2 linked regions of the Undibacterium sp. KW1 genome follow. The protein of the gene in region 1 interacts with the protein of each later gene in a pairwise test. Links are inferred from orthologs where the notes say so. Each region holds a gene or a part of one and is shown on either strand. Other genes may lie near its edges.

What was found.
Region 2: the proteins of ssb (region 1) and UNDKW_RS27595 interact in binary tests that used the Escherichia coli proteins (3 or more experiments, as listed by UniProt). The link is inferred for Undibacterium sp. KW1 from one-to-one orthologs.

What each region holds. Positions count from the first base shown.
Region 1 is NZ_AP018439.1:5,539,769-5,549,958, reverse strand. What follows is about bases 2,464-5,358. They hold ssb (single-stranded DNA-binding protein), read left to right. Parts: upstream 2,464-3,608; coding sequence 3,609-4,109; downstream 4,110-5,358. Other genes in these bases: UNDKW_RS24905 (GNAT family N-acetyltransferase), read right to left, coding at 4,723-5,250; UNDKW_RS24910 (VOC family protein), read right to left, coding at 4,279-4,698; UNDKW_RS24920 (MFS transporter), read left to right, coding at 2,464-3,574. Outside these bases: excinuclease ABC subunit UvrA, read right to left, coding at 1-2,199; more of UNDKW_RS24920, read left to right, coding at 2,390-2,463; UNDKW_RS24900 (DEAD/DEAH box helicase), read left to right, coding at 5,436-6,707; UNDKW_RS24895 (hypothetical protein), read right to left, coding at 6,726-7,139; UNDKW_RS24890 (right-handed parallel beta-helix repeat-containing protein), read right to left, coding at 7,133-7,465; phnD (phosphate/phosphite/phosphonate ABC transporter substrate-binding protein), read left to right, coding at 8,249-9,226; UNDKW_RS24870 (hypothetical protein), read left to right, coding at 9,456-9,797; UNDKW_RS24865 (transposase), read left to right, coding at 10,050-10,190. UniProt on the Escherichia coli protein: Plays an important role in DNA replication, recombination and repair. Binds to ssDNA and to an array of partner proteins to recruit them to their sites of action during DNA metabolism. Acts as a sliding platform that migrates on DNA via reptation.
Region 2 is NZ_AP018439.1:6,102,160-6,114,423, reverse strand. The notes cover bases 4,151-7,097. They hold UNDKW_RS27595 (primosomal protein N'), read left to right. Parts: upstream 4,151-4,579; coding sequence 4,580-6,616; downstream 6,617-7,097. Other genes in these bases: UNDKW_RS27590 (gamma carbonic anhydrase family protein), read left to right, coding at 6,697-7,097; UNDKW_RS27600 (hypothetical protein), read left to right, coding at 4,155-4,391. Also shown: UNDKW_RS27625 (tetratricopeptide repeat protein), read right to left, coding at 1-340; UNDKW_RS27620 (hypothetical protein), read right to left, coding at 387-833; UNDKW_RS27615 (PPK2 family polyphosphate kinase), read left to right, coding at 996-1,820; UNDKW_RS27610 (SGNH/GDSL hydrolase family protein), read left to right, coding at 1,859-2,623; hemE (uroporphyrinogen decarboxylase), read left to right, coding at 2,966-4,054; more of UNDKW_RS27590, read left to right, coding at 7,098-7,248; UNDKW_RS27585 (GNAT family N-acetyltransferase), read left to right, coding at 7,355-7,795; UNDKW_RS27580 (hypothetical protein), read right to left, coding at 7,808-8,275; UNDKW_RS27575 (L,D-transpeptidase), read left to right, coding at 8,471-9,298; UNDKW_RS27570 (LysE family translocator), read left to right, coding at 9,362-10,006; UNDKW_RS27565 (YkvA family protein), read left to right, coding at 10,018-10,359; UNDKW_RS27560 (hypothetical protein), read right to left, coding at 10,459-10,878; UNDKW_RS27555 (protein kinase), read right to left, coding at 10,893-12,264.

The sequences.
Region 1 (10,190 bases):
ACGTGGGGTACGACCGATAGGTGCCTGATCGACAGAAATGACTTTATCAAAATGCTCAAGGCCACTGACGTGGTCAAATGTTGCCGGTTCTGTTTGTGAACCATACAGGTGACGCGCAGCGACGTGGTACAGCGTGTCATTCACCAGCGTCGATTTGCCTGAACCAGAAACACCGGTCACGCAAGTCAGCAAGCCCACCGGCAATTTCATCGAGACTTTTTTCAGGTTATTGCCACGCGCGCCAGCAATCAGCAATTGCTTGGCCGGATCAGCCTTGGTACGCTTTTTAGGCACAGCTATTTCCAGCGCGCCACTGAGGTATTGCGCAGTCAGCGAACGCTTGTTGCCCATGATATCTGCCAGCGTACCCTGGGCGATAATTTCACCGCCATGCACGCCCGCACCCAGACCCATATCGACCACAAAGTCGGCGCAGCGTATCGCATCTTCGTCATGCTCAACCACCAGCACGCTATTGCCGATATCGCGTAGGTGCTTGAGCGTATCGATAAGCCTGTCATTGTCGCGCTGATGCAAGCCAATAGATGGCTCATCCAGCACATACATGACGCCAGTCAGGCCAGAACCAATTTGCGATGCCAGGCGTATGCGCTGTGCTTCGCCACCAGAGAGGGTGTCGGCACTGCGTTCCAGCGACAGATAATCGAGACCGACATTATTCAGGAAAGTCAGGCGTGCCGTGATTTCCTTGATGATGCGGTCAGCGATATCGCGCTTGGAACCGGTCAATTTCAGGTGCTCAAAGAAATGCAGGGTTTCACGCAGCGGCATGGCGCTGATATCGTAAATCGCCTTCTCTTGCTTGCCTGTACCCACCTTGACATAACGCGCTTCTATGCGCAGGCGTGCGCCATCGCAAGACGGGCATTGCTTTTCATTGATGAACTTGGCCAGCTCTTCCTTGACGGCCATGGAATCAGTTTCGCGATAACGGCGTTGCAGGTTCGTCACCACGCCTTCAAAGCTGTGTTCCTTGATGACGGTACGACCTTTTTCATTGATATAGGTAAACGGTATCTGCTGTTTGCCTGAACCATACAAAATGATTTGCTGCGCTGACTCTGGCAATTGCTCGTAAGGCGTATCGATATCAAACTCATAGAATGCCGCCAGGTTGGACAGCATCTGGAAATAGAATTGGTTGCGCCTGTCCCAACCCTTGACCGCACCACTTGCCAGTGACAAGTTAGGAAAGGCGACGATGCGCTTGGGATCAAAGAATTCTATATGCCCCAAACCATCACACTCAGGGCAGGCCCCCATGGGGTTATTGAAAGAGAACAGGCGCGGTTCCAGTTCTTGCAATGAATAACCGCAAATAGGGCAGGCAAATTTGTTCGAGAATAATTGCTCATGATTGCTATCCATATCCACAATCAGGGCGCGGCCATTTGCCAGACGCAAACAGGTTTCAAATGATTCGGCCAGACGCTGTTTGATGTCCGCTTTTACCTTGACGCGGTCGATGACCACATCTATCGTATGTTTCTCAGTCTTCTTCAGCTTGGGCAGATTATCGACTTCATAAATCTTCGCCTCATGCGTGCCGCTCTGTACACGGAAGCGTATAAAGCCCTGTGCCTGCATCTGTTCAAACAAATCCATGTGCTCGCCCTTGCGGTTGGCAACCACAGGCGCGAGTATCATGAGCTTGGTATCGTCAGGCATGGCCAGCACGGCATCCACCATTTGCGACACTGATTGTGCAGCCAGCGGGTTCTCAGGATGATCCGGGCAATATGGCGTACCCACGCGTGCATACAGCAGACGCAGGTAATCATGGATCTCGGTGACCGTGCCAACGGTGGAGCGCGGATTATGCGAAGTGGCTTTTTGTTCTATGGAGATGGCCGGTGACAAACCCTCGATCAGATCCACATCCGGTTTTTCCATCAACTGCAAAAACTGGCGCGCATAGGCTGACAGAGACTCTACATAGCGGCGCTGGCCTTCTGCATACAGGGTATCAAAAGCCAGTGAAGATTTGCCCGAACCAGACAGGCCGGTGATTACCACCAGTTTATTGCGCGGCAAGTCTATGCTGATATTTTTCAGGTTGTGGGTACGTGCGCCGCGTACACGTATCAATTCGCGTTTTTGTGCCAATTGAACATCACTGGCATCAAAGTCGATTTCTGCCGGTTTGGGCGCTTTTGCTGCTTTTGTGCGTGTCGTCATAATCTCTGTGCTGAATTTGGGCCGAATTGGAGGAAGTAGGCGTGCAACCTGATACTATAACGGGTTTTGAAAATCACTGCGGGCTCGCCTTTGCTTTGCGCAAACTAAACACACTGGACGAGCTTTTTTGAATATGACTATTGCAACATCTTCCGACGCATCCGCCCTGAGTGAGCAACAGCCTGCCAGCATGAGCCGCGAGGAAATCAGCTCCAGTGCCTCCCTCGCTTCCATCTTTGCCTTGCGCATGCTGGGTCTGTTCCTCATCCTGCCGGTATTTGCAATTCATGCCAAGACCTTGCCTGATGGTGATAATGCCAGCCTGGTTGGCCTGGCCATGGGCATGTATGGCCTGAGCCAGGCCTTCGGGCAAATCCCATTCGGGATAGCGTCAGACAAATTTGGCCGCAAGCGTATCATCGTCATCGGCCTGTTGCTGTTCGCGATTGGCGCTTTTGTTGCAGCATACGCAACCACAGTGGTTGGTGTCATCATCGGCCGTGGCATACAGGGTGCAGGCGCAATCTCCGCCGCCATTACTGCCCTGATCGCCGATACCACCAGAGAAGAACACCGCACCAAGGCCATGGCCATGGTAGGCGGCTCCATCGGTCTGACCTTTGCATTTTCACTGGTGGCCGCACCGTTGTTGTATCAAAGCATAGGCATGAGTGGCATCTTTGCCATGACGGGTGTTCTGTCACTGGTAGGCATAGCCGTTGTCTTGTTTATCACGCCAGAAGCACCGGCCATACGCCATGCGCCCGTGCCCCTGTCCGTGGTCTTGAAGAACACTGAACTGATGCGCCTCAATTACGGCGTGTTTGCGCTGCACCTGACGCAAATGGCCATGTTCGTTGTTGTGCCAGCGGCACTGGTGCAATATGCTGACCTGCCGGTGACCGCGCACTGGAAAGTCTATCTGCCTGTCATGTTTGCTTCTTTCATCGCCATGCTGCCAGCAATTTTCATCGGCGAGAAATTTGGCAAGATGAAGCAGGTCTTTGTTGCCGCTATCGCACTCTTGCTGGTAGTTGAGCTTGGTCTGTGGCAATACTTGCAATCCCCAGCCATGCTGGTAGGCTTGCTGTTTGCATTTTTTATTGCCTTCAATATCCTTGAGGCATGCCAGCCATCCCTGGTATCGCGTATCGCCCCGCCAGCCGCCAAAGGTGCGGCTCTAGGTGTGTATAACACCTTGCAGGCCCTGGGCCTGTTCTGTGGTGGTTTGTTGGGCGGCTGGATTAAACAAAGTTTCAACCCGTCATCAGTTTTTATTGTTAGTTCTGTGCTTACAGCCGCGTGGCTTATAATCGCTATCAATATGCCCAACATCCCCAAGCGCAGCAAAACTGCTGTTGCGGTCAAGGCATAAATTAATTTGTATCAGGAAAAATGAGGAGAAATACATGGCATCAGTGAACAAGGTCATTATCGTTGGCAACCTTGGGAGAGACCCGGAAACCCGTTACATGCCATCAGGCGATGCAATGACCAGCATCACCGTGGCAACCACCGATAGCTGGAAAGACAAATCCAGCGGTGAAAAGAAAGAACAGACAGAATGGCACCGCATCACCTTCTTCGGCAAACTGGCAGAAATCGCCGGTCAATACCTGAAGAAAGGTTCGCAAGTCTACGTTGAAGGCAGCCTGCGCACCCGCAAGTACACCGACAAAGACGGCGTAGAAAAATACGCAACCGACATCAAGGCCGACAGCATGCAAATGCTGGGCAGCCGCCAGGGCATGGGCGGCGGCGCAGGCATGGATGATGGTGGTGGCTACGGTGGCGGAGGTGGGGGTGCACCAGCACCACGCCCACAGGCAGCCCCACAACAACAACGCCAGGCCCCAGCCTCACGCCCGGCCCCGAACTTCTCGGATATGGATGACGATATTCCGTTTTAACCCCGAGCTTGTTTAGAACGTAAACAAAAACCCACTTCTACACAGGAGTGGGTTTTTTCTTTTATATGATTGAAACAGGCGTAATGATTGAAACAGTCGTGATGAATGAAGCCTTGCTTTCCAGTGTTGTGCCAATTCTCTTTCATTCAAGACCAAAGTAAATGATGCATTATTCCTCGGGCGAGGCCACATTCACCATCCACGACACACCAAAGCGGTCGGTGAGCATGCCTGACAGTGAGGTCCAGAAGGTTTTGCTCAGGGGCATTTGTACAGTTCCGCCATTGCTGAGTGCAGCGAATAGCTGCCTGGCTTCGCTGTCGTCCCTGGCTTCGAGGTTCAGTGTGAGGCCTTTGATGTCAGGCTGGGCCAGGGTTTGTATGCCGTCAGTTGCCATCAGTATGGTGTCACCTACGCGGAATGAGGCATGCATGATTTTATCCAGATCGGATGATATGCTGCGCATGACCGGGTCTGGGCTGTCTTTCCAGCGCAGCATGACTTGCACTTCTGCACCTATCGCTTGTTTGTAGAACTGTATCGCTGCTTCGCTATGGCCACCAAAGGCCAGGATGGTCTGGATTTGCATGGGTTGCCTCAAAGTGAGTGTTGCTTACAGTCTCAATTCCATAAACCGCCAGCGGGGATGCAGGACCGCTGGTACTTCTGCGCCTTCATAGGGCTGGCAATCCTTGAATCCTGCTGCTTCGTAAAGTTTGTGGGCTGCATGCATGAAGGGTGCACTGTCGAGGCGCACGCGCTCATAGCCCTGCTGGCGTACGTCGCTGAGCAGGCGTTGTAAAAGCGCATCGCCCAGATGCAGGCCACGAAAGCCTGGCAATACATACAGGCGCTTGATCTCGGCTACGCCTGGCTGTATACCGCGTCTGCCACCCATGGCGGCTATCTGGCCGTCTGCCTCTATCAGATAAAACATGCTGTCCAGTGTATCTGTGCCACAGATTTTGTCCAGTGCACCAGCTACATAATCTGTCAGTGGCATGCCGAGCAAGTCTTCGCTGGTAATACCAAAATCCTGCTTGATGTGTGCGGCGACCCAACCCATGTATTCAAGATTCATGGCCAAGAGCATATCTTTGTGGCGGGCAATGTCCGCCTGGATGAAAGTAATTGTTGTCAAAACACTGACTCCCCGATGAGTAAGCACATGTATTGCAGGGACAGGTATCTGCAGATACAGGTCGGTTTTGCACTACAATGCGCATTGATGGAGCGACATCTCCGCGCGATGAAGCTTGCGGCGCAGCTTGATTTTATAGTGTAACGCTCAATACAGAATTTCTTTTTCCCTTCTCCAATTTACTCATGACTTTTGAATCCCTAGGCCTGATCCCGGAACTCTTGCAAGCGGTCGCCGCACGCCAGTATGAAACACCAACTGCGGTGCAGGCTGAGGCTATTCCGGCGGTATTGGCTGGCGAGGATGTCATGGCGCTGGCACAGACCGGTTCCGGCAAGACGGCTGCCTTTGCCTTGCCACTGTTACAGCGCTTGCAGCAGGGCATGGAAGAAAGCAGCAAGCAGCGTAAAGTCAAAATCCTGATACTGGTACCTACCCGTGAATTATCCGGTCAGGTAGGCCAAACAATCGAAGCTTTGGCAGAGCATTTGCCAAAGAAGCTGAAGGTAGCTGTGATCTATGGCGGTGCTTCCATCAACCCGCAAATGATGCATTTGCGTGGTGGCGCTGACATCGTCATCAGCACGCCGGGCCGCTTGCTGGATTTGCTCGGTAACAATGCCCTGTCTTTAAAAGACGTTGCGACACTGGTACTGGATGAGGCAGACCGCCTGCTGGATCTGGGCTTTGCCGATGAAATCAAACGCATACTTGAGCAGTTACCTGCCAAACGGCAAAACCTGTTTTTCTCGGCGACCTTTTCACCAGCAGTCAAAAAGCTGGCGCTAGCCATGCTGCATGAGCCGGTGCGCATCGCGATTGCCGATCTGACTGAGAACCTGCCCGATATCGCACAAAGGGCGATAGCAGTTGATGCTGACAAGCGCACCCGCCTGCTGGTGCACCTGATCAAAGAGCAGCAATGGGAACGCGTGCTGGTGTTTGTCTCCACCAAATATGCGAGCGACACCGTCAGCAATAAATTAAAAAAAGCAGGTATCAAGGCAGAGGCATTTAATGGCGATGCCAGCCAGGGGGCACGCCAGCATATGCTGACCGACTTCAAGGCAAACCGCATACAAGTGCTGGTTGCGACTGACCTGGCGGCCCGTGGTATTGATGTTGCCGGTTTGCCTGCGGTTGTCAATTATGATTTGCCGCGTTCGGCAGATGATTATATCCATCGCATAGGCCGCACTGGCCGTGCCGGTGCGAGTGGCACGGCAATCAGCTTTATCCTGGCTGAACATGAAATGCATTTCCGCCTCATAGAAAAACGCCAGGGCAAGCGTGTGCCTCGCGAGACCTTGCCCGGTTTTGAGCCTGTGGCAATTGCAATACACAAAGCAGAGTCTGAAGCCAGCCCTGATGCGCCCACTGGCGGCATCAAGGGCAAGCGTAAAAGCAAGAAAGACAAGCTGCGTGAACTGGCTGCCAAAGACGGGCAGATCAGCTAAAGCCTGGACGCATATTCATTACTGGCAATGGCTCAGTGCCACATGGGCGACACCGCCTGTTGTATTCGTTACCGAGTTATTGTCACAGACGATATTGCCCGTCAGGCCGGACTGTACATTGATGCCATATCCCTTGGTATTGAGGTTGAAGCGATTGCTGCTGAACTTATTGTTCTTGCCCCAGCCGGTATAAGCCTGGTGCACCTGAAAGCCGTCCAGCAGGTTTTTGTCGCTGGAGGTGGGGTGGTTATTGACGGTATTGCCAGTGATGGCGTAATTATTGCCTTTGACATCAATCACACTGTCGGCATAGTTTTCACCACTGATGCCGCTGCCGTCAAAGGTGTTGCCCTGTATCAGGCCATCAGATGAGCCTTCCTTGATGTCTATGCCCTCGGCATTCACATTCGGGCCTATGCTGTTGCTCAGCACCTTGTTGCGGTCACTCTTGTCCGGGTTGCATGAAGTGTAGGTGCACCAGGAGAATTGGCTGATCCTATATATACACCTTCACCAAAACCAGCCTGTTTCTTGCCGGTGTTATAGATGTGGCTGTTTTTCAATACATTGTCGGTGCTGAAGGCGCGAAAGTGTATGCCCTCGTCATCGACATCATGCACGGTCAGGTTTTGCAGTACGTTGTTGCTGGAGGTATCAAGGATGATGCCCTTGCCTGAAATAAAGCGACGGTCATCAACCTGACCAATCACGCCTACTTCAACCTGGCAGGTACAGGTAGCAGGGGTTTGAGTACTCACCTGTTTCAAATCCATGCCGACCGTTACACCGAAACCGACAATAAACGCATACCCACGGGGCGTACTCTACCGGTGGATGGCAGCGTGCTGGATTTGCGAAAACCCACCGCCATCACACGCCACCTTGAACAAGGGGATGCCTTGCTGGGGCAGCCACCCGGCTATGATCACAGCCTGCTTTTTGCCAATTGGGATCAGTCCTTGCGATCCGTTGCGTGCATCACTGAAACTGTATCTGGCCGGCAAATGGATATCTACACCACAGAACCTTCAGTGCAGTTCAATAGCGGTAATGGCTTTGATGGCAGCGAAGCCTGAGCCTATCAGCGCCATGACGGCTTTGCCTTTGAAACCCAGCACTTGCCCGACAGCCCGAATCACGCAAATTTCCCTTCGACGGTGCTTAATCCAGGTCAAGTGTTTAAGTCTGTGACCAGTTTGCGCTTTTCTGTGACACCGCTATCGAAAAGCGGTCAGGTGCTGCCAGACCAAAAGCCCTAAGTAAAACACAGGGCTTGATAACCGAATTCCATAGCCAAGTGTCTGGTGAATTAACTCTAAAACATTTCTTGCTTTAGGGGAATTGGTTGCCCAAATTCATCTAATGCTATAATAGCAGGCAATTGATGCACAAAAATTAATCAGCGTGCATCCAATCACCATCCCCCATTCCTGTCCCATAGTACGTCGTTGACGTCACTTGTTTGTTTGCTACCGCATACATGTTTGACCGGTCACTGGCACTCCCGTGCTTTGGGTATTTGCATTTTCTATTGAGGTTTTATGTTTAAAAAAATTGTCACCCTGGTACTGCTGCTCAGCAGTATGTTCATGTCCCTTGTCCACGCAGCAGAAAAGATCACTGTAGGCCTGATCGCTACAACAAGTATAGAAGACACCCGCAAACGCTGGCAGCCTTTGCTGGATGACCTGGCAAAAAGCACAGGCACTGAAGTGACTGCCGCCATTTCTTCTAATTACAGCGACATCGTTGCTGGTTTGAAAGAAAACAAGATACAAATCGCGTGGCTGAGCAGCAAGGTTGCACTGGATGCGGTGGAAGATGGCAAGGCCACCGTGTTTGCGCAAATGGTCAAAAGTGATGGTTCACGCGGGTATAACTCCGTCATTATTGCATCCAGCAAAAGCGCACTGACCAGCTTTGACCAGGTCTCTGCCAAACCTGGCGTGTATATCTTTGCTGATGGCGATAAAAAATCGACGTCTGGTTATCTGGTTCCTGCTTATTACCTGTTTTCCAAGAACAAGATAGATCCGGCAAAACTGTTCAAGAAGGTCATCATTGGTAATCATCAGGCGAATTTTTCTTCTATTTTGCGCGGTGAAGCCGATGTCGCCACCTTTAATAGTGAAGAGATGGACAGGCTGAAGAAAGAAGCACCAGATCAGCTCAGCAAGGTGCGCGTTATCTGGACTTCGCCCCTGATACCCAATGACCCTATTCTGTACCGCAAGGACATGTCGCCAGCCCTGAAAACCCGCGTAGAAGATTTCTTTGTCAATTATGGCAAGCAAAAACAGGCGCAGGCTGTGTTGAAAGACATTTTGAATTTGTCCGGTTTCCAGCGTTCTACCGATGCGCAGTTGAAGCCTATCGCAGATTTAACATTGTTTAGCCTTTTGCGCGACAATTTGAATAACCCCAGCCTCACGGATGCGCAAAAACAAAAGAAATTTGATGAAGTTAGTGCACGTTTTGGCAAGCTGAGCTTCGTTCTTGAGGCCTCGCGCATCAAATAAGCCTGAAAAGTTCCAGCTGATTTGTAACAAAAGATGAAATAAATACAATGAATAGGGCATTTTTGCTCAAATTTTGCCTAATTTATTGTTTTTTTATAAAATATATAAAAAAAATTTCGAGTTTTGTAACTTATCATGTCAACTGAATCGCGAACCGGTGCGTTTTCGGACTAAAGAATCTTTGCTGACACCTTCCTTTAAGCAAAGTTTCCCTTTAAGGAGTCAGAAAATGATTTACGAAATACTGGTTCGCCCTTCGGACAACAGCAAGAAAATGACTTCCGATCATTTGATCTGGATAGAAAGCAACATGACTACCCGTTCTTTTGAGAACTGGCTGCGTGAAAAATCTTTGCTGGATGGTAGTGGCCATGCGCCTGTAGCGCGCTGGAGCATAGTGCAGACTCAGCGTCCTGCACATTTCAATCTGGCGACACAGGCAAAAGCCCTGAAAAGCCGTATTTCTGAATTGATGACTGGTACTCCAGAAATCGTCGCAGTGCCGGATGCATCCCGTGCACTCAAAGCTTTCCGCTTGAAAAGCCCGGCTCAAGAACTCATCGCAGCCTGAGCGCCGTATGATTGCCAGCGTTTCGGTCAGGCCGGATTGCTGGCGGCGGCACAAGCATCCTTGAAAGTCCTTTGATGATCCATGCTCTCGCAAGGTGGGCATGGTGGTTGCTCTCATGGCAAGCTTATGCATGCATCAGTTCGCTGTCGCCAGGGTGTTGCGGTACTGTCGTGCATGTGCTGGCAGATAAGTTTTGACAAGACAGACTGATGCCAAGCACAATCCAGACTCTTTTGGATTACCCGCACACCCATGGCCAGACTAGCCCGACTTGTTATTCCGCATCAGCAACATCATGTTATCCAGCGCGGCAATGCCGGTGCCGTGATTTTCCAGGATGCCGAGGATTACAACAGCTTTCTGGACTGGCTCAAGCAAGCTGCCAAGCTGTTT
Region 2 (12,264 bases), 560 kb from region 1 along the record:
TTTTATAACCCCATTCTATCCATTCAAAATTCAGCTTGCTGGATTTGCTGAATTCCTCAAATTCTTGAGTCGTCTGAAAAGAGAATTGCTTTTTGCTGCTGTCAAAGATGGATTCATAAGACCGGCAATTTTCTTTTGCTTTTCTGTCTGCTTCTTCAAATTTGCCCTCCTTGATCAGCAGATTCAATGCATTTGATGCAGCTGAGAATTCCACTCCCTTGGCACTGTCCGCGACTAAATTGGTATGGGTGGTAATCGTAATAATCTTGTCGTCAGCCATAGCGCAAGCAGGCAAGGCCGCCGCCAATGCAAAAGCAGCTATCCATTTGCGGACACTCATTATTCGATGTGGAATAAAAAAAACAGTCATGTTCATGGTAAGGTGATTATTCATAAAAAGCCCGGTGTGGTTCAACGTAAATCAACTTTATCGACTGGAGCAGTTTGAAAATGATCGCTGCCAGCAATACATAGAAATACCCTACCAGCAGGCTGTATAAGCCGCCGATGATAAACAGATGGAACAGGTCAGCGATATAGATGCGCCTTTCGTTGATCATCATAATGACCGCAGCACTAACACCAAATGCCAGCGCCATGACGAATGGCGCAAAATGGCAGTAGAAAACAAACTTGTTTTCATCCAGACGAAAAAAAGCAATGCTGAACACCAGTAGCGTCAGTAAATACGGTATGCCACCAATGAACAGAGACCCAAGCAGAAAGCGCGAAAAGTCACGCAGCACGCCAAATTGTGCGCATGCGACACTGAGCAAGCTCAGGGCTATGGGCAATAACAATGCGGCCAGGTAATAGGTTTTCTTTCGTATCATGTGCAATGAGTTGGTGATGTATGCCACCCGAAAAATGCAATTCTGGTGAACACATTTGTAGTCTTGCTAGGGTATGCTGCACTTTTCATATTATCATCAAAACATTATCTCTAATTGTGAGATATATTTTTTGTAAGCTAACAATATTGATTGGGGACTTGAATGACAGTTGCGGACTTGTTTCGGGTAGGTAAAGGTTTTCAGGTCAAGGATGCTAATGCCAATAAAAAACTGCTGGGTACGGCAGCCACTGAAAAGAATGCAGACAAGGCCGCCGACAAACTGGCGACACTAAAGCTGGCAGAAGAAATTTCTAACCTCCAAAATGTCTTGTATGCTGGTCGTGAACGCAAGCTATTGATCATCCTGCAGGGCATGGATACTTCCGGTAAAGACGGTACGGTCAACGGCGTGTTCGGGCAAATCAATCCTCTGGGAGCACGCACGGTCGCCTTTAAAGCCCCCAGTACTGATGAAAAAAATCATGATTATCTGTGGCGCGTGCATAAAGAAGTGCCAGGCAAGGGTGAAGTCACCATCTTCAACCGCAGCCATTATGAAGACGTGCTGATTACCCGCGTTCATGGGTGGATAGACCAGGCTGAATGCAAGCGCCGCTATGCACAGATACGCGATTTTGAACGTATGTTGGCCGAAACTGGCACCGTGATACTGAAATTCTTCCTGCACATTTCCAAGGCCGAACAAAAAGCCAGGCTGGAAGAGCGTCTGGCTGATCCTGAAAAACACTGGAAGTTTGATCCCCAGGATCTGGTCGAGCGTCAATACTGGGACGCGTATCAAGAGGCGTATGAAGATGCCTTGCAGGCAACAGATGCCGATCACGCGCCATGGTATGCCGTGCCATCAGACTCCAAGACCCAGCGCAACCTCGTGATAGCCAGCATCGTGCAAGAAAAAATGCTGAGCCTGAAGCTCACATATCCACCGGGTAATCCTGATTACAGCAAGCTCAAGGTAGAGTGAAGCTCAGTTCATCAAACTCAATGCATGAAGTTCAGTAAATGAAATTTAGCTACTGGCCTGAGCTGCTGGCAGCACCGCTGTATCCCTTGCTGGCATGGCAGGGGAGGCGTACCCGCGCAGCCACACCACGCCTGCCCGAAGCCATTGACCAGGCACATGGGCTGTGGACTCATGCGAGTCGGCCTGTGGATAACTTAAGGGTGCTGGGTATAGGGGAGTCACCGGTTGCGGGTGTGGGCGTGGCGAATTATCAAGAAGCCATTACCGCACAAATGGCCAAAACCCTGGCTGGCAAACTTGATACTGCTGTGGAATGGCAGGCTTTGGGGCAAAACGGCGCACGCCTGTCCTGGGCCAGGCAAGCTTTGCCAGCATTTCGTCAGGCACAAGGCCATGCATCGCCAGCGTGGGATCTCATTCTGGTCGCTTTTGGAGTCAATGATACAACCAGCTTTTGCCCGGCCAACAGTTACCGGGCAGAGTTGCAGAGCCTGCTGGATGAATTGCAGTTGATGCTAAAAACAACTGGTCTTATCGTTCTGGCTGGCGTACCTCCCATGCAGGTTTTTCTTGCTTTGCCAGCTCCTTTGCGCCAGGTTTTGGGCATGAAGGCGCATGCCCTGGATCAAATAAACCGCGAGATGGCGATGAGCAGGGCCCGGGTTTTGCATTTGCCGTTTACCGCAAATCTTCAAGATGCGCGCCAGATGGCCGAAGATGGCTACCATCCGTCAGCACTTGGCGTCAGTATTTGGGCAGAAGAATTAGCGAAAACATTTCTGCAAAATCGTCAAGAAAAATAATAAAGCTTTGGTACTTATGCACAATTTCGTTTGCACGCGATTTATGCTAAAAAATGGGAATTCTTCATAAACTGGTATTCCTTCCCAATAAAATCAATGACTTACAGAATAATCCTGTTAACCGAATTTAAAATAAATCAGTAAACTGGCATTCTGTCATTTCTATCCACAAAGTTATCCACAGTTTATTACCGGAAATTTTGCTGAAAATTGCGCCACTTGCTGCAGATCAGATGCCTATCCTGCGCGCATAGGCGATAATGTCGCTTATACAGCAATAGTCTGCGTAGTTTGACCATGTCAGTAGATAAGCAGATGCACGCAGCGTCACCGAAAGCACTTATGTCCATGAATTTTGCCCCACTCAAAAACGACACCTTCCTCAGAGCCTTGTTGCGCCAGGAAACTGATTACACACCTTTATGGTTGATGCGCCAGGCTGGCCGTTATTTGCCAGAATACCGCGCTACCCGCAAAGGTGCGGGTTCTTTTCTGAGCCTGGCCAAGAACCCTGGTTTCGCGACTGAAGTAACCTTGCAGCCTATAGACCGTTATGGCCTCGATGCTGCGATCCTGTTTTCCGACATTCTGACCGTGCCGGATGCGATGGGTCTGGGCCTGTATTTTGAAGAAGGCGAAGGCCCCAAGTTTGAACGTCCGCTGAAAGACGAAAAAGACGTCATGGCACTCAAAGTGCCCGAAGCAGGCAGCCTGCAATATGTATTTGATGCCGTAACGCAAATCCGCACGGCATTGGATGGCCGTGTGCCGCTGATCGGTTTTTCCGGCAGCCCATGGACGCTGGCCTGTTATATGGTGGAAGGCCAGGGCTCGCGCGACTTTCATACCGTCAAGAGCATGATGTATAAGCGGCCGGACCTCATGCACCATATCCTGCGCACGAATGCCGATGCTGTCGCTGCTTACCTGAACGCGCAAATCGATGCCGGTGCCCAGGCCGTGATGATTTTTGACAGCTGGGGTGGGGCGCTGGCAGATGGTGCTTATCAAGAGTTTTCGCTGTCTTATATGCGCGATATCGTCAGCCAACTGCAAAAAGAAAAAGATGGCAAGCGCATTCCTGCCATTGTCTTTACCAAGGGCGGTGGTCTGTGGCTGGAACAACTGGCCGATATCGGTGCGGATGCCCTGGGACTGGACTGGACCATGAATTTGGGTCAGGCACGCGCCAAAGTGGGTGACAAGGTCGCCTTGCAGGGTAATCTTGATCCGGCAGTACTGTTTGCCGAACCAGAACAAATCCGCAAGCAAGTCATTGCTGCGCTCGACAGTTATGGCAAGCCTGCTGCTGGTCATGGCCATGTATTTAACCTTGGTCATGGCATTTCGCAATTTACCCCGGTTGAGTCGGTCAGCGTGCTGGTCGAAACGGTGCATGAATATAGCCGCCAGCAACGTCAGTCTGCATAAAAACTGGTATTTATTTATAAAATAAGCATGATTTTCTGCCACGGATTGACAGTAGTGTGGCTGGTCCAGCCAGTGTTTCTGCTCAGGCCGCTGGTAAAGTATGTATATTCAGGCACTGGCAAAACAACAAGTGGCTGAGACGCTTGTCTTTGCATCATGTTGCTCTGCAAAACATAGAACTGGCGTGCTTTTCCAGCCTGAAAGCTGTGGAAAACCAATGGATACGCCGCAGAAAAATTTTGCATTTCTATGCACATTTTCTGTCACTTATGCACAAAATCGGGGCGGCAAAAAATATTTTCAAAAATATTTTTTTGTCTCCCGGCATTTTTTATAAGTCATTGATTTTAAACGACTAAATTCTTGGCTCTGAGACAGGGCATTTTGTGGAAACCCCCGTAAACGCTAGCGAAAACCGATGTCAATAGACCTTTCTCCACAAAGTTATCCACAGAAACTGTGGATATGTCAAAAAGCCTTATGAAATCAATAGTTAGCGCCGATTTTCATGTTCAGGCTTAGATCGTGAAACAAGTTTATTTACGCGTAGCCCTCGATACCCCACTTGACAGCACCTTCGATTATCGGTGGGCAACACAGGAAGAGGGAGGGGCAGTTGCCGACTTGCCTCAACCCGGGCAACTGGCTGCTGTGCCCTTTGGCCGCCAGGAAGTCGTCGGTCTGATCATGGATGTGGTGAATGAGACCGATGTCCCACCCGCCAAGCTGCGCGACGCAATCGCTGTCAGGCATGAGCTGCCACCCATGAACAAGGAATGGCTAGCGCTATGCCAGTTTGCCGCCGAGTATTATCAGCGCCCCATAGGCGAGGTGGCTGTACCCGCCTTGCCCAAGAACCTGAAAGCCATCAAGACAGTATCCTTGCAGCGCTCCATCAAGAAGCTGGCCAAATTGCCTGAGCAGGCTGATGTCAGCCCGGTAGGCGAACCGCAATTAAATCCCGAGCAACAAGCTGCGGTGGATGCAGTTGCCAACGCCGAGGGCTATGCGCCGCATCTCTTGTTTGGTGTGACCGGCAGCGGGAAGACGGAAGTGTATTTGCAGACTGCCGCCAAAATACTGGCAAAGGCGCCGGATGCCCAGATCCTGATCCTGGTGCCAGAAATTAACCTGACGCCACAGCTTGAATCGCATATCCGCGCCCGTTTCCCTGGCCTGATGCTATCTACCCTGCACAGTGGCATGGCAGAAGGTGAACGCATGTTGAACTGGCTGGCTGCGCATACCGGTCGTGCCCGCATCGTGCTCGGTACACGCCTGGCCATGCTGGCATCCCTGCCTAGGTTGAAGCTGATCATCATCGATGAAGAGCATGACCCTTCCTACAAGCAACAGGAAGGCCTGCGTTACTCTGCCCGTGACCTTGCTGTATGGCGGGCGCGCCAGCTCTCGATACCCATCTTGCTGGGTTCAGCCACGCCCTCGCTGGAAAGCTGGCAGGGTGCGCAGACTGGCCGTTACCGCTTGCTGGAATTGCGTGAGCGGGCAGTCCAGCACGCCGTCCTGCCCATCATACGCATCATCAACCTGGAAAGAGAAAAACCCAGCGAAGGCCTGACGCAAAGATTGATAGGCGCAATCAAGCTACGTCTGGAGAAAGGTGAGCAATCACTACTGTTCCTCAATCGGCGTGGTTATGCACCGGTACTGGCTTGCGACGCCTGTGGCTGGATCAGCAATTGCACGCGCTGTACTGCCCATCTGGTCTTGCATAAAGGTGACCATAGATTGCGCTGTCATCACTGCGGCCTGGAACAACGCATACCGCGCTCATGCCCTACTTGCGGCAATATAGACCTGCAACCGCTGGGTCGCGGTACCCAGCGCATGGAAGAAAGCCTGGCCCTGCTTTTCCCGGAGGCCAGGGTTTTCCGCATTGATGCCGACTCCACCCGTCTCAAAGGCAGTGCTGCCGCTGCTTTTGAACGTGTGCATGCCGGTGAAGTCGATATACTGATTGGCACCCAAATGGTGGCCAAGGGGCATGACTTCAAACGCCTGACCCTGGTGGCAGCGCTGAACCCGGACGCTGCTCTGTTCTCGCAAGATTACCGCGCCAGTGAACGCCTGTTTGCCCAGCTCATGCAGGTAGCAGGCCGGGCTGGGCGGGCCGCGCAAAAAGAAGGCGGCAATGCATCCGAGGTACTGGTACAAACCCGCTACCCCGATCATCCTCTCTACCATGCGCTGATGTCACACAATTACCCCGACTTTGCCAAAGACTTGCTGGATGAACGCCAGCAAGCCCATATGCCACCTTTCATGTACCAGGCTTTATTGCGGGCAGAAGCCAAAGAGCTGGAAACTGCCATCGCCTTTTTGAAAGAAGCCGCGCTCTGTACCGAGCATCAGGGCATCATGATCAACGACCCCATCCCCATGACCATGACGCGGGTGGCTAACGTCGATAGGGCACAGTTGCTGGTCGAATCAGTTTCACGCCCAGCTCTGCAAGCCTTTGTCAAAGCCTGGATCGCTGATCTGCGTGCCATGAAAAGCCGGGTCCGGTGGTCGGTGGAAATTGATCCTGTGGATATCTAAGTATCTGTCCACATGTGCTTGATGATGTCGATCAGTTAAAATCAGTGCTCAAACCTTCCAATGAACGCAAAGATTGCACCATGCCACTCAGTCCCTACCTGACCACCTTCCCTGAAATATCTGAAAATTGCTACCTCCACCCCAGCGCCCAGATCATCGGTGATGTACAAATCGGGCCGGATAGTTCGGTCTGGTGCAATGCCGTCTTGCGTGGCGACGTCAATCACATACGCATAGGCCATAGCAGTAATTTCCAGGATCTGGCCATGGGCCATGTCTCACACAAGAATGCCAGCAAGCCAGCTGGCTCACCTTTGATTATTGGTGATTATGTGACGATAGCCCATTCCGTCATCCTGCATGGCTGCAATATCGGTGATGAATGCCTGATAGGCATGGGCAGCATCGTCATGGATGATGTCATTATCCACAAGCATGTCATGCTCGGTGCAGGCAGCCTGGTGCCACCGGGCAAGGTACTGGAAAGCGGCTTTTTATATGTAGGCCGCCCGGCGGTCAAAGTCCGCGCCTTGACCCCAGAAGAAATCAGCTATTTCAAATACTCGGCAGAGCACTATGTTCGTATCAAGAATAATTACCTGGCCACCGTTGTAGCCCAGCCATCTGAATAAACTTGAAAACTACTTTGTGGTCTGAACCTGGCAATGCATTTTTGAAAGATTCCCAAGCAACCACGCACCTAATCACCTTAGCACCTAAGCACAAGGACAGAACGGCATGAACGCAACACAGGCTGGCGAATACTGGATCACGACAGACAAGGACAAGATCGATATCGACCTCGTCCATCAATTCTTGACGACCGAAAGTGGTTGGGCCACCGGCATTTCACGACCTGTGGTAGAGGAATCTCTGCGCAATTCCCTGTGTTTCAGTATCTTCCAGCAACAGCGCATGGTGGGCTTTTGCCGCATCATCACCGACATGGCGACCTTTGGTAACCTCGTCGATGTGTTTGTCGTGACCGACATGCGCGGCAAGGGCATCTCCAGATTACTGATGGAAGAAGTCATGGCTCACCCGGTAGTCAGCAAGCTGCGCCGCTTTACGCTATCGACCAGCACCGCCGCTGGCCTGTATGAAAAGTTTGGTTTTACTCCACTGAGCAAACCGGACAATTTCATGGAAGTGTACAAGCCCAGGATTTACCTGGACTGACGCCCCGGCGTTTTATTGAGCAGGCTGGTAATTCAGTTCACCGACATTGCTGGCTTCGAAATACATCATCATCTGGCGCTGGCTGCCTTTTTTGATCTCGGTGATTTTTTTGACGATCTGATCAGATCGTTTAGTCTTGTCATGGTATTGCGTCTCCACTTCATAGCGGCCTTCGGGCAGATTCAAGAATAGCCAGGGACCATCCAGCGTCGTTGTCAGCAGCACGGCTTTGGTTTTGTCGTCTCTCACAATAACTTTGATATCCGCCAGATAAGCGCCAGATTTATTGGCAGCAGTGCGCAGCCACAGATTGTATTGCCCTGCCTGCTGTTGTAATTCTTCCCTTTCCGTACTGCCTATACCGCCAGTGACACAAGCGATATCCTTGTTTGAACAATTGCTGCCCGCGGCCAATGCAGGCATGCTCAGACAGAGCGATAGCGACAAGGGCAAGAGTGAGGCTAATTTCATAAGTTTCACGGCTGAGTCCTCCTGTGTAAAACATGCAATATAGTATTTGTGATATGAAGGTGTTTGCGATGAGTCAAAGTTGCAACACCTTGCATACCAGCATGATGTTTATACTTGTCTGTGACCATCAAACTGCGGCATATTGAAAGGGACAGGCCCCGGGGCCTCATTGCATAGACTACAGATTCCTTTTTCTCATTCAAGATGCTTTCATCCCTGCTTAAACCTGCCATAGCCATCACGGTGGCACTTGCCTTTGCCGCACCCTCGCAAGCACTGGAGTCTGCCCTTAGTCTTAAGGACATTTACGCCACCACTGTAGTGCAGCAGGTACAACCGCCACCAGAAGATTTGCAATTTTATATAGAGCAGATGGCTACCGCCCTCAGCACTAACAGCATCACCAGCCTGCCTTCTCAATATATTATGCTGGTCGATCGCAATCCCAAGGTCCAGGTTGCCATGTTGTTTTGGTTAGACCAGGAAGGGCAATACCAGTTCATTGGTGCTTCACCTGTTTCTACAGGGCGCTCTCTTGGTTTTGAGCATTTTGAAACCCCTATCGGGGTGTATGCGCATAGCCTGGCCAATCCGGATTACCGTGCCGAGGGCAGCAAAAACAGCAAGGGCATACGCGGTTATGGCATCAAAGGCCGGCGCGTCTTTGATTTTGGCTGGCAAAAGGCCAAAAAAGGCTGGGGCGATAAAATTATCGCCGACATGCGTCTGCAAATGCATGCGACTGACCCTGGCGTACTCGAATCACGTCTGGGCACAGTGCAATCCAAGGGCTGTGTACGGATACCAGGTACTTTGAATCTCTTGCTAGACCGCTACTCGGTGCTGGATGCGGACTATTTGCAAGGCGTGGCAGAGGGCAAGAAATTTTGGGTGCTCGACAAAAACCGCCAGGACAATCCCTGGGCTGGGCGCTATATGGTCATCATCGATAGCGGTAAAGAGCAAAAACCAGAATGGGCCGCTTATACACCGCCGCCGCTAGCACCACGCAAAGTGGTGAAACCAGCATAAAAAAGCAAATATGATGGCTGCCCCTGAAATCGACTAAGATATCTGTAACAGGATATTTAACTCATGGGGAGCCCGTATGTCTATAGAAACCTGGTTGCTGTATGTTATCGCCGTATTGGTACTGACCATCACCCCGGTCCCGCCGTTTTGATGTGCATCACCAACAGCATCAATTTCGGTGCGCGCATGACCCTGTTTCCGGCGCTGGGGAATATTACTTCCCTGATTGCCATCATGACTTGTTCGGCAATAGGCATAGGTGCGATTCTGGCGACCTCGGCGCTGGTATTTACCATCATCAAATACCTCGGTGTGGCTTATCTCTTGTATCTCGGCATCAGCAGCTTGCGTGCCAAGAGCAGTGATTTTATCTTGCCGACAGAAACCGAGTTGCGCGGCACCCGCCTGCGCCTGTATGTCAAAGGCATGCTGGTCGGCGCCAGCAATCCCAAGGCCTTGCTGTTCTTTACCGCCTTCTTCCCGCAATTCATCAATCCGGCTGCCGCCAAGCTGCCGCAATTTTTAGTCCTGTGCAGCACCTTTGTATTTTTTGAATTCAGTGTGCTGATGCTGTATGCGGTATTTGCCGAACGCATGGGACCCTGGCTGCGGTCCAAAGGCAAGGCAAAAATGTTCAACCAGTTTTCTGGCGGCGTATTCGTGGCAGCGGCGGGTTTGCTGGCCACCGTGAAAAAAGCGAATGACTGAGGAGCAGTGTCATGTCACATGGCAAAGCGTATAGTGAAAAAGGTTTTTGGGACAAGCTCAAGAAATATGCACAAGCGGCAGGCAGTGAAGTCATAGAAAAAGTGCTGTGCCTGTACTATGCGGCTCAGAGGCCGGAGACACCAGCCTGGGCCAAGACTGTCATCTTTGGTACATTGGGTTACTTCATTTTCCCGCTGGATGCAGTGCCGGATATGTTGCCAGTGGTCGGTTACAGTGATGATCTCGGTGTCATTGCGGGCGCTCTGGTGACCGTCAGTTTTTATATTACTGACGATGTGAAGCAGAGTGCCAGGGATAAGATGACGGGCTGGTTCGGCAGTGGACAAGTTTGAGGTCTTGCCTTGCCAGGCTACTATGAAGCTCAATCCAGCTAAGGGCTAACTGGATTGAGCCCGAATTGAGTTCTATTTATCTGTAAAATAATCAGGCCTTCAGCCAGCAGCCTTCCTGCTAGAATTTTTGATAAAGTCGCCATGCCTGAACCGTAATGCTGACCAGTCTTCATCAATCGCCACCATCCTCACCGTATCAAACCCAGCCGCTTTGATCACATCCCAGCCAGTATCACGGTTGAATTCACATTGATATTTTTTCGAGCTTCCCTTGGGATAAGCAAACCACAGTAGGGCATCTCCCTCTACCAGCTTGCTCAGGGCCAGTGAGATTTCATCAAGCTCTTGCTGCTTGCTGACGAATACCAAAGCAAAATTCAGTTTTTTGATGCCAGACAATTTCTTGTGTACCTTGACCTTGGTCAAGGCCGCGATTTCAGGCTCAAATGATGCGGGTGCATGCAAGACCAGTATTTCACTCTGATCTTTCAAATTCAATTTGTTAAAAATGGCAGACATGGATACTCCAGAATTTATAGTTGCTCACCCAACTCGCGGATTTTGCGCATGCTCAAAAAATTAGGCAAGAAGCGCCAGGCGGCAAGGCCTGAGACCAGCAGCAATATCCAGTAAAAATTACTCTTTCTGAAAAAGATAAGTATGACGATGATGGCAATGGCCAGAAAAACCTGCATTTCCTGCCCCGCCCAGCCCTGGTTTTCTGTGCGTCTTGCCAGCAGTTGATTGAGCTCGCGGGATATTCCTGCGGCAATATGTTCTACCCGCGATGCGCTCTTCTTTGCTTCCTGCCATGCTGCTTCGGTGCTGGCTGAGGCGCGCAGTTTTTCCAGCAACACATAATACTCTTCCAGCGCCTTTTGCAAGTCTTCTACGGCGCTGTCAGGCAAGAGACTGTCAGTGGCAGCCGTGCGCAAGCTTCTGATACTTTGCAAGACTTCCTGCTTTATTGCGGCGGCGGCATCCTGCTCTGTGCTGCGCAGCCAGGCATCGGCTTTTTGCTGGCGTTCAACTGCTTTTTGCGCCTCCGGCAACAGGGCTTCAAGCACCAGCAGCGAGGCGACCGGCATTTTTTCTATCTCACCCAATGCAGATAACCAGGGGCAATAAGCTTGCAGGCCGGCATAGGCGACCTGCAGGCGCTTGCGCAGGCGCTCAGGCCAGCGTTCATCATAGACCAGCGCCAGCACCCGTGCATGCAATCTATGCAGCGGTGCGCTGTCATCTGTCTCAAGGCCGTACATGAGTTTGTCGATATTGCTATGTTCTCCCGGCAATTGCTTGCTGGCATAGTTTTTCACGAGACCAAAAGCTTCTTGCCAGGCCTGCTCGATTTGTTTGCAGCAAGCCTGCCATTTTTGCACTATGCTGGCGACTTCTTTGTTGCCCGCATCGGCATAGGCTTCCAGCACGCCGTAGTTGTACAGCTGTTTCAGCCAGTTGCTGGCGGTTTCATCACCTTTCAATGAGCTATTGGCATAGCCGAGTATCGCTGGCAGTTCTATGGTTTCACCGCGCCATACCGGTGGTATGCCGGGTGCCAGATGCAATATCAGTCGCAATAGCTGTACATCGACCGAGAGCTTTTTATCCTGGCGCATATCGAGCAAGACCCGCACCGCATTCTGGTCTTTTTGTACATCGCGGAACCAGGCCAGCAATTGCGCATTCGAGATATCCCTGACGCCATCATCCCAGTTACGGGCCAGTGCCACTGCCAGTTGTTCGCGGGTGTGGCAGAGATATTGACCTATATGATAGGGCTCACGAAAACCGCCCATGGCCATGGTTTCCACGGCCTCTGGCAGGCTGGTGTCACGCGCCAGCCAGCGCATGATCTGATCCTTACCCCAGCGTTTTTTAGGGTCACGCAACAGCAGGCCACGC